2 regions of the Curtobacterium sp. MCSS17_007 genome follow, and region 2 is predicted to be linked to the other one. Evidence: riboswitches for the same ligand, from Rfam matches in the RefSeq annotation. Region 2 holds a riboswitch; the other holds the start of a gene.
What was found. A riboswitch is a leader RNA that binds a small molecule or an ion and turns the genes downstream of it on or off. The one in region 2 is predicted to bind thiamine pyrophosphate.

Region 1 (4,868 bases), 310 kb from region 2:
GTCCGCGGGGACCTGCCGGGCGGGACGGCCATCAGCGAGAACGCGCTGTGCCGGGAGATCGGCGTCTCGCGGACACCGGTGCACGAGGCCTTCCTCCGCCTGGCCGCCGAGGAGCTCATCGTGCTCGGCGCCCGACGGGGCGCCGTCGTGCGCCCGATGTCCCCGAACGAGGCGACCGACGTGCTCGAGATGCGGGAGGCGATCGAGTCGACCGCGGCGACCCGTGTCGTCGCCGACGGCCGCGTGCCGGAGCTGGTCCCGGGCCTCCAGGCCCTGCTGGCCGAGCAGGAGGCCGCGGTCACCGCCGGGGACGTCGACCGCTTCGTCGAGAGCGACGCGGCCTTCCACGGCGCCGTCATCGCCGCGTCGCGGAACGCGATCGCCGTGCTGTTCGCGCGCACGTTGCGCGACCGCCAGCAGCGGCTGCGGCACCAGCTGATGCGGCTGCAGCCCGAGCAGCTGCAGGCGTCGCTCGACGACCACCGGGTGCTCGCGGCAGCGCTCGCGGCGGGTGACGGCGCGCGCTACACCGAGGTCCTCCGTGCGCACGTGGCGTCCCACCGGGGTGCGCTGTGAGCGGGGCGACCGGGAGCATCCCGACGACCGGCGCCGTCCCCGCCGTGCGGCGGCTCCCGCCCTGGCTGATGGTCTGGGGCGCGGTGTTCGTGTGCTCCTGGGGCGGCAACCAGTTCTCGCCGCTCCTGCTCATGTACGAGGAGCGGGCGCACTACTCGTCCGTGCTCGTCAACGTCTTCCTCGGGGTGTACGTGCTCGGGCTCGCACCCGCCCTGCTCGTCGCCGGGTCCTCGTCGGACCGGCACGGACGGAAGCCGCTCGTGCTCGTCGGGATCGCCGCAGCGGTCGTCGGGAGCGGGCTGCTCGCGCTCGGGCCGCTCGGACCCGGCTTCCTCGCCGCGGGCCGACTGTTCTCGGGGGTGACGGTCGGCATCGCGATGGCGGTCGGCAACAGCTGGGTGAAGGAGCTCTCCCAGGGCCGGTACGACCCCGACGCCGACGCCGGGGCAGGAGCACGGCGCGCCTCCCTGGCGTTCACGCTCGGCTCCGGGCTCGGTGCGCTCGTCGCCGGTGGCATCGCACAGTGGGGCCCGGCGCCCGAGGTGCTGCCGTTCCTCGTCCACGTCTGCGTCGCGGCGCCGTTCGCACTCGTGGTCTGGCGGGCGCCGGAGACCGCGGTGAACGGTGGCCTCGCCGGACCGTGGTGGCGGCAGCTCGCCGTCCCGAGCGCCGGTCACCGCCGGTTCACCCGCGTGGTCGTCGTCGCCGCGCCCTGGATCTTCGGTTCGGCCGCGATCGGGTACGGCTACCTGCCGACCCGGCTCGCCGGCGCGACCGGACCGTGGGGCCTCGTGTTCGCCACCGCCGCGACGGTCGTCGCACTCGGGGTCTCGAGCGCCGTGCAGCCGTTCGCGAAGCGGGTGCACTCGGTGTCCTCGGCGCGTGGGCTCGTGACCGCGGTCGCCGTCATGACCGTCGGGATCGGCGTCGTGCTCCTGGCCGTCGAGCTGCAGTCGGTGTGGATCGGCCTCGCGGCGAACGTGGTGATCGGCGTCGGCATGGGGACCGCGCTCGTGTCGTCGTTGCTCGAGGTGCAGCGGATCGCGGGCTCCCGCGACCTGGCCGGCCTGACGGGGGCGTTCTACGCGGTGGCGTACAGCGGCTTCCTGGCACCGGCGGTCATCGCGGCGATCGCGGGCGGGGCCGGGGTCCCGGTGTCGGTGATCCTGGCCGTCGTGGTCGGGCTCGGGGTGGTGTCGTGGGCGGCCCTGCTGGTCTCCTCGAAGCGGTACGTGCCCGAGGACTGACGCCCTGGGCGTCGCGCCGTCCTACTGTTCGCGGAACCAGCCGGGGCCGCGGACCTCGGCGCCGAGGGCCTCGACACGCGCCCGGAGCTCGCGGTCCGCCGTCACGACGACGACGGGAGCACCACCGGAGTCACGAGCGGCCCGGGCGGCCTCGACGATCGCGTCGTCACCGGAGCCGTCGGCCCGGACGACCTCGACCGCGTCGCTCGCCGCGCGACCGTCCGCCGGTGCAGCAGCGCGCGCCTCCCCCTCGAGCACCACGGTCCACCGCGGCCACCACCGGGCGAAGGGCAGCGCGAGCTCCCCGGACGCCACACCGCGCTCGGCGAGTGCCCCGACCGACGCGAGCAGCCGTCCGGCGGCGCCCGCCCGGTCCTTCCACCACCCGTCCGGCACGCTGCCGACCACGTTCGCCGCGTCGACGACGACGTGCGGCGCGGTCGTGATCGCCGCGCGGAGCGCCGGCCACGAGGCCCCGAAGCCGGGGTGCAGCGGCAGGTCGTCGACCTCGGCGACCGGCACCCACGACAGTGCCAGGCTCTCGCGGTCGGCGATCACGGGCTCGAACGGTCGGCGCGCCCGCCCGACCACCGTCGTGTAGGTCCAGAACCCCAGGTCGAGCACCGCCGCGTGCCGCAGGTCGATGCCGTCCTCGGGGACGCCGGCCTCCTCCGCGGACTCGCGGAGTGCGGCCGTCACGGCGTCCTCGCCCTGGTGCCGCGCACCGCCGGGGATCCCCCACGTCCCGCCGTGGTGGCTCCACTCGACGCGGTGCTGCAGCAGCACCCGCCCGGCACCGTCGTCGACGAGCAGCCCCGCCGCGCCGAAGCGCCCCCACGCCTTGGTGCCGTCGGGTCCGACCGCCCAGGCGTCACCGGGGTCGCGGGGACCGGGCGGGGGTCCGGGAGGGGTCACGTCAGGCACCCGTCAACCCTGGCACACGGCGCCTGCGTCGGGACGGACGACGGTCTCGCAGCGTCGTGTACGGTGTCGTCCGAGACACGGGGTGCCGCACCGAGCGGCTGAGATCACACCCGTCGAACCTGCTCGAGCTCGTACTCGCGAAGGGATCGTCCATGCACACTGCTGCGCCCGTACCCGGACCCGCCGGCACACCGTCCCCGGACTGGGCCGACCGCACCGCCGCACTGCTCGAGGGGGTCCGCGCCCGCGGCCCCCTGGTCCAGTGCATCACCAACACCGTCGTGCAGAACGTCACGGCGAACGTCCTCCTCGCGCTCGGCGCGTCCGCCGCGATGGTCGACGTCGCCACCGAGGCCGGACCGTTCGCCCGCGTCGCGGACGCCCTGCTCGTGAACACGGGGACACCGCACCCGGAACCGCGTGCCGCGTCGCTCGAGGCCGCGTCGGCTGCCACCGACTCCGGAACCCCGTGGGTCCTCGACCCCGTCGCCGTCGGTTCGCTGCCGGTCCGCACGGCCCTCGCTCGCGACCTGCTCGCACTCCGGCCGACCGTGCTCCGCGGCAACGCCTCCGAGGTGCTCGCCCTGCTCGGCGCGGCCGAGGGTGGACGCGGCGTCGACAGCACCGCCGGGACGGAGGACGCCCGGGAGACCGCGGTGTGGGCGTCGGACGGGAGGCGCGTGGGCGCCGTGGCCGTGTCCGGTCCCGTGGACCTCGTCGTCGCGCCCGCAACCGGCGTGGTCCGGGTCGCGAACGGCACCGCGTTGCTGACGAGGATCACCGGGGGCGGGTGCGCGCTCGGCGCCGTGGTCGCCGCCTTCGCGGCGGTGTCGCCGGAGGACCCGGGCGCCGCGGCCGTCGCGGCGACCACCGTCCACACCGTCGCGGCCGAGCTCGCGGCGCGTGACGCCGGCGGCCCGGGCACGTTCCAGCCGCTGTTCCTCGACCGGCTCGCGTCGCTGACGCCGGAGGACGTCGTCCGCGAGGCCCGCGTCACCACCGAGCCGACGGCGGTCCGGTCGTGACCGCGTCGTCGGACATCGGCGTCTACCTGGTCACCGACGGGGTGCTCGCCGACCGGCACGGCACGGGAGTGCTCGGGGTCGTCCGTGCCGCCGTCGACGCGGGTGTCCGGTTCGTGCAGGTGCGCGACAAGGAGTCGTCCGCCCGCGACCTCCTGGCGCTGACCGTCGCGGTCGCCGACGCCGTGGGCACCCGCGCGACCGTCGTCGTCGACGACCGGCTCGACGTGGCCCTCGTCGCCCGACGCGACGGACACCGCGTCGCCGGTGTGCACCTCGGGCAGTCCGACCTGCCCGTCGAGGCGGCCCGGGCCGTCCTCGGGCCGGACGCCCACGTGGGCCTCACGGCGAACACCCCGGCGCACCTCGACGTCGTCGCGGGGCTCCCCCGCGGCACCGTCGACCTGCTCGGTGTCGGCGTCGTCCACCCCACCACGACCAAGGCCGACCACCCGCCGGCGCTCGGACACGACGGGTTCGCCCGGATCGCGGGACTCGCCCGCCCGACCGGCGTCCCCTGCGTCGCCATCGGCGGTGTCGGACTCGACGACGTCGCACCCCTGCGCGCTGCAGGGGCGGCGGGGGTCGCCGTCGTCTCCGGCATCTGCGCCGCGGCGGACCCCGGCGCCGCTGCTGCCGCACTCGTCGACGCGTGGGGCACCCGGTGACGCCGCGGGTACCGCGCGTGCTGAGCATCGCGGGCACGGACCCGACGGGCGGGGCGGGCCTGCAGGCGGACCTCAAGTCGATCGCCGCCCACGACGGCTACGGCATGGGCGTCGTGACGGCGCTCGTCGCGCAGAACACCCGCGGCGTGCGGTCGGTGCACGTCCCCGACGCCGCCTTCCTCCGCGAGCAGCTCGACGCGGTGTCGGACGACGTCGTCGTCGACGCCGTGAAGACCGGCATGCTCGGCACGGTCGAGGTCGTCCGGACCGTCACCGACTGGCTCCGCGCACACCGGCCGCCCGTGGTCGTCGTCGACCCGGTCATGGTCGCCACGAGTGGTGACCGGCTGCTCGACGAGGCCGCCGCGACGGCGATGGGCGACCTGCTCGCCGTCGCCGACCTCGTGACCCCGAACCGGGCCGAGCTGACG
Region 2 (4,868 bases):
GGTGGGTTCGTCGAGCACGACCACGGGCGGCCGCGAGGCGACGACGGCACCGATCGCGAGCCGCCGCTGCTCGCCGCCGGACAGCGTGAAGGGGTTGGCGTCGGCGAGGTGCCGCAACCCGAACGCGTCGAGGAGCTCCTCCACCCGTTCATCCGCGTCGGTCGAGCCGAGCGCGCGCGGGCCGGCGGCGAGCTCCTCGCGGACACTGCGCGCGACGAACTGGTGCCCGGGGTCCTGGAACACCGTGCCGATGCGGGCGGCGAGCTGTCGGCTCGTCCACCGGACCGGCGCGTCGCCCGCCTCGTCGGCGAGGTCGGGCGTCGCCCGGAGCGTGCCGCCCGCGGGTCGCAGGAGCCCGGCGAGGGTGAGGCCGAGCGTCGACTTGCCGACGCCGTTCGGACCGGTGACGGCGAGGACCCGGCCGCGCCGGACCCCGAGGTCGATGCCGCTGCCGACCCGGGTCCCACCGGCACGTCCGAGGACGCCCCCGCGTGCGGTCGCGAGCCCCAGCGCCTCGAGCAGCACCGCTCCCCCGTCGAGCGGGCGGGACGTGCGCTCGACGGTCGGTGCACCCGGTGCCGTTCCGCCCGCTCGCGACGAGCCCCGGGCCGGTTCGGCACCGGGCACCCACACGCCGGCCGCCGTCAGGGCGGCACCGTGCTCGGCGAGCACCGTCGCGGGCGCTCCGTCCGCGACGACCCCGCCACCCGGCTCGAGCAGGACGAGCCGGTCGACCAGGTCGAGCCAGGTGCCGATCCGGTGCTCGACCACGAGCATGGTCGCACCGGTGGTGTCGAGCAGCGCCCGCACGGCGTCGTGGACCTGTGCGACGCCCTCGAGGTCGAGGTTGGCGCACGGTTCGTCGAGCACGAGCACCCCCGGACGCATCGCGAGCACGCCCGCGAGGGCCAGGCGCTGCCGCTGGCCGCCGGAGAGGCGGCTCGTGGACCGGTCGAGCGGCAGGTCGAGTCCGACGACGCGGAGCGCGTGCCGGACGCGGTCCCAGGTCTCGGCCCTCGGCACCCCGGTGTTCTCGCACCCGAAGGCCACGTCGTCCCCGATGCGTGACATCACCGTGTGGGCCTCGGGGTCCTGCATGACGAGGCCGACCCGCCCGCGGACCGCGCGGGGGTCGGCGCCGTCGACCAGGACCGAGCCCTGCACGGCTGCGGCGGTGTCGTCGTCGGGGTCCGGCTCGTCCGCCAGCACCGCTGCGACCGCGCGGAGCACCGTCGACTTGCCGGCTCCCGAGGGACCGACGACCGCGACGCGCTCACCCGGCTCGACGACGAGGTCGAGGCCGCGGACCGCCCAGGCGTCCCGTCCGGCGTACCGCCAGCCCCAGTCGCGGAAGGCGATGCGCGCCGCCCCCGAGGACGACACGGACGTCACCGGGCGGCGCGGGACCCGCGCTCGGCCGGAGCGGGGCCGGACTGCGCTCCGTCGACCGGAGCGGTCACGCCGGTCGAGGCCGTCGACTCCTGCCCGGTGGACCCCGTCGAGCGTCGAGCGTGCTCACGCCCCGCGGCGAACGAGGACAGCACACCGGTCGCGGCGAGCGCCCGCACGAGCAGCCAGGAACCGAGCCCGGCGATCACGGCGCCGGACACCACGGCGGACACGACGTAGACGGTCTTGAACGCCGCGTCGAGCCCCGGGTACCAGAGCACGGTGTCGTTGATGCCGAGGGCGAGCCCGGCGGCGGCCCCGGCGAGCACGACGACCGGCAGCCGGTACGCCCGGTACAGGAACAGTGCGAGGACGAGCTCGGCGCCGAGGCCCTGCACGAGGCCGGCCTCGAGCGTCAGCCAGCCCCACTGGGTACCGAGCAGCGCCTCGACGCTGGCGGCGACCATCTCGGCGTAGAGGGCGGCACCGGGCTTCCGGACGACGATCGCGACGACCGGGCCGGCGAGCAGCCAGACCCCGCCGAAGAGCGCCTGCGTCCCGGGCAGGACCAGGCCTGCGACGGTGCTGATCGGCTCGTAGCCGAACTCCCAGAGCTTGAAGACGACACCGATCGCGACGGCGAGCACGCTCGCGACGACGATGTCGACGACCCGCCAGCGCAGGGAGCGCTTCGGGGCGGTGGACGGTACTGCGGACTGCATGGTTGCAGGCATCGTTGCTGACTCCTCCCTGCGCCGGCATGACCCGGATCAGGTTCGACGGTCGGAGCGCCGTTCGCTCCCTCTCAGCCCGGCGGTCCCGGACTCCCGTGTGTGTGGCAGCAGTCTAGACGCGGTCGTGACCGCGTGACGGACGGGAGGCCCGTGGCGGCGTCGCCACGGGCCTCCCGTCCGGTGGGTCACTTCTTGAGGGCGCGGATCACCTTGCTGAGCGCCTTGCCCGTCACCCAGATGGTCGGGATGCTCACCGCGAGCAGCGAGATGAGGTTCGGCTCGAACTGCAGGTCCTGACCGGGACGGCGCACGTAGGCACCCACCGGGATGGACGCACCGCCGCCACCACCGCCACCCGCGCCGCTGTCGTCGCCGTCTCCTCCGGCACCGAAGCCGAACCAACCGATGGAGACCGGGATGAGCGTCTGGTCCCCGACCTCGACCGGCTCGCCGTAGTTCGTCGAGACGCCCACCGGGCGCACCTTGTCTGCGATCTGACTCACGATGTTGGCCATGCGCGCGAGGCTACTCGGCGCTCCCTCCACAGGGCGCCTCGCTCGGGATCCGTCCACTGCTGCGGGTTGTCTGCGGACGCGGGCAGCCCGCGCCGATACCTTGGCGGAACCCACACCTGGAGGACCGTTTGCACACCTGGCCCGGCAACCCGTACCCCCTCGGGGCGACCTACGACGGCAGCGGCACGAACTTCGCCCTGTTCAGCGAGGTCGCCGACCGCGTGGAACTGTGCCTGTTCGACGACGCGGGGAACGAGGAGTGCGTCGACCTGGTCGAGGTGGACGCCCACGTGTGGCACGCCTACCTGCCGAACGTCGCTCCGGGGCAGGAGTACGGCTTCCGCGTGCACGCCCCGTACGACCCCGAGAACGGTCTCCGCGGCAACCCGCACAAGCTGTTGCTCGACCCGTACGCCAAGGCGACCAGCGGCGACATCGACTGGGACCAGGCGCTGTTCTCGTACACGTTCGGCGACCCGGACTCCACGGACGACCAGGACTCGGCGCCGCACATGATGAAGGGCGTCGTCATCAACCCGTTCTTCGACTGGCAGGGCGACCGGGCTCCCCGGATCCCCTACGGCGAGACGGTGATCTACGAGGCGCACGTCAAGGGCCTCACCGAGACGCACCCCGACGTCCCCGAGGAGCAGCGGGGCACCTACGCCGGCGTCGCACACCCGGCCGTCATCGAACACCTCAAGCGCCTCGGCGTCACGACGCTCGAGCTCATGCCCGTGCACCAGTTCGTCAACGACTCCACGCTGCAGGAGAAGGGGCTGTCGAACTACTGGGGCTACAACACGATCGGCTTCTTCGCGCCGCACTCGCACTACTCGTCGTCCGGCGACCGCGGGCAGCAGGTGCAGGAGTTCAAGGCGATGGTCCGCGAGCTGCACCGCGCGGGCATCGAGGTGATCCTCGACGTCGTCTACAACCACACGGCCGAGGGCAACCACCTCGGGCCGACGCTGTCGTTCCGGGGCATCGACAACGCCGCCTACTACCGCCTGGTCGAGGACGACAAGCGGTACTACATGGACACCACGGGCACCGGCAACTCGCTCAACGTCGGTCACCCGCACTCGCTGCAGCTCATCATGGACTCGCTGCGGTACTGGGTCACCGAGATGCACGTCGACGGCTTCCGCTTCGACCTCGCCGCGGCCCTGGCCCGCGAGTTCTACGAGGTCGACCGGCTGGCGGCCTTCTTCGAACTGGTCCAGCAGGACCCGATCGTGTCGCAGGTCAAGCTCATCGCCGAGCCGTGGGACGTCGGTCCCGGCGGGTACCAGGTCGGCAACTTCCCGCCGCAGTGGTCCGAGTGGAACGGCAAGTACCGCGACACCGTGCGCGACTTCTGGCGTGGGGAGCCCTCGACGCTCGGCGAGTTCGCGTCGCGCATCTCCGGCTCGGCCGACCTGTACGAGCACGACGGCCGGACGCCCAAGGCGAGCATCAACTTCATCACCGCGCACGACGGCTTCACGCTGTACGACCTGGTCGCCTACAACGAGAAGCACAACGAGGCCAACGGCGAGGACAACAACGACGGCGAGAGCCACAACCGGTCGTGGAACTCCGGGGTCGAGGGGCCGACCGACGACGAGAGCGTGAACGCCCTGCGGTTGCAGCGCCGACGGAACTTCCTCGCGACGCTGCTGCTGAGCCAGGGCGTGCCGATGATCGCGCACGGCGACGAGCTCGGCCGCACCCAGCACGGCAACAACAACGTCTACGCGCAGGACTCCGCGATCAGCTGGATCGACTGGGAGCACGCGGACGACGAGCTCATCCAGTTCACGGCCGACGTGGTGAAGCTCCGCCACGACCACCCGACCTTCCGCCGCACCCGGTACTTCAACGGCCGCCCCGTGCGACGGGGCGAGGGCGAACCGCTGCCGGACGTCGTGTGGCTGACCCCCTCCGGTGACGCCATGGACCCCGAGGACTGGGACTCCGGCTTCGGCAAGAGCGTCGGCATGTACCTGAACGGCGAGGGCATCCGCGGACGCGACCGCTGGGGTGAGCGGGTCACGGACGTGGCGTTCCTGACCTACTACAACGCGCACGACGACGTCGTGACGTTCACGCTGCCGCCCGAGGAGTACTCGCCCGGGTGGACCGTGCGGATCGACACGGCCGAACCCGGCGCCCGCGACGAGGTCCTCGACGCGGGCACGCCGCTCGACGTCCCGGCGCGCTCGATGATCGTGCTGCGCGCCGAGCC

Region 1: another riboswitch for thiamine pyrophosphate. It lies ahead of thiM (hydroxyethylthiazole kinase); the one in region 2 lies ahead of DEJ22_RS04445 (ECF transporter S component).

What each region holds. Positions count from the first base shown of each region.
Region 1 is NZ_CP126257.1:1,258,460-1,263,327, reverse strand. Features, by position in the region: gene DEJ22_RS05985 (GntR family transcriptional regulator) at 1-576, shown strand, start outside; gene DEJ22_RS05980 (MFS transporter) at 573-1,823, shown strand; gene DEJ22_RS05975 (NUDIX domain-containing protein) at 1,845-2,747, opposite strand; TPP riboswitch at 2,816-2,911, shown strand; gene thiM (hydroxyethylthiazole kinase) at 2,900-3,772, shown strand; gene thiE (thiamine phosphate synthase) at 3,769-4,437, shown strand; gene DEJ22_RS05960 (bifunctional hydroxymethylpyrimidine kinase/phosphomethylpyrimidine kinase) at 4,455-4,868, shown strand, end outside.
Region 2 is NZ_CP126257.1:946,665-951,532, reverse strand. Features, by position in the region: gene DEJ22_RS04450 (ABC transporter ATP-binding protein) at 1-1,392, opposite strand, end outside; gene DEJ22_RS04445 (ECF transporter S component) at 1,389-2,111, opposite strand; TPP riboswitch at 2,119-2,230, opposite strand; gene DEJ22_RS04440 (spore germination protein GerW family protein) at 2,309-2,638, opposite strand; gene glgX (glycogen debranching protein GlgX) at 2,767-4,868, shown strand, end outside.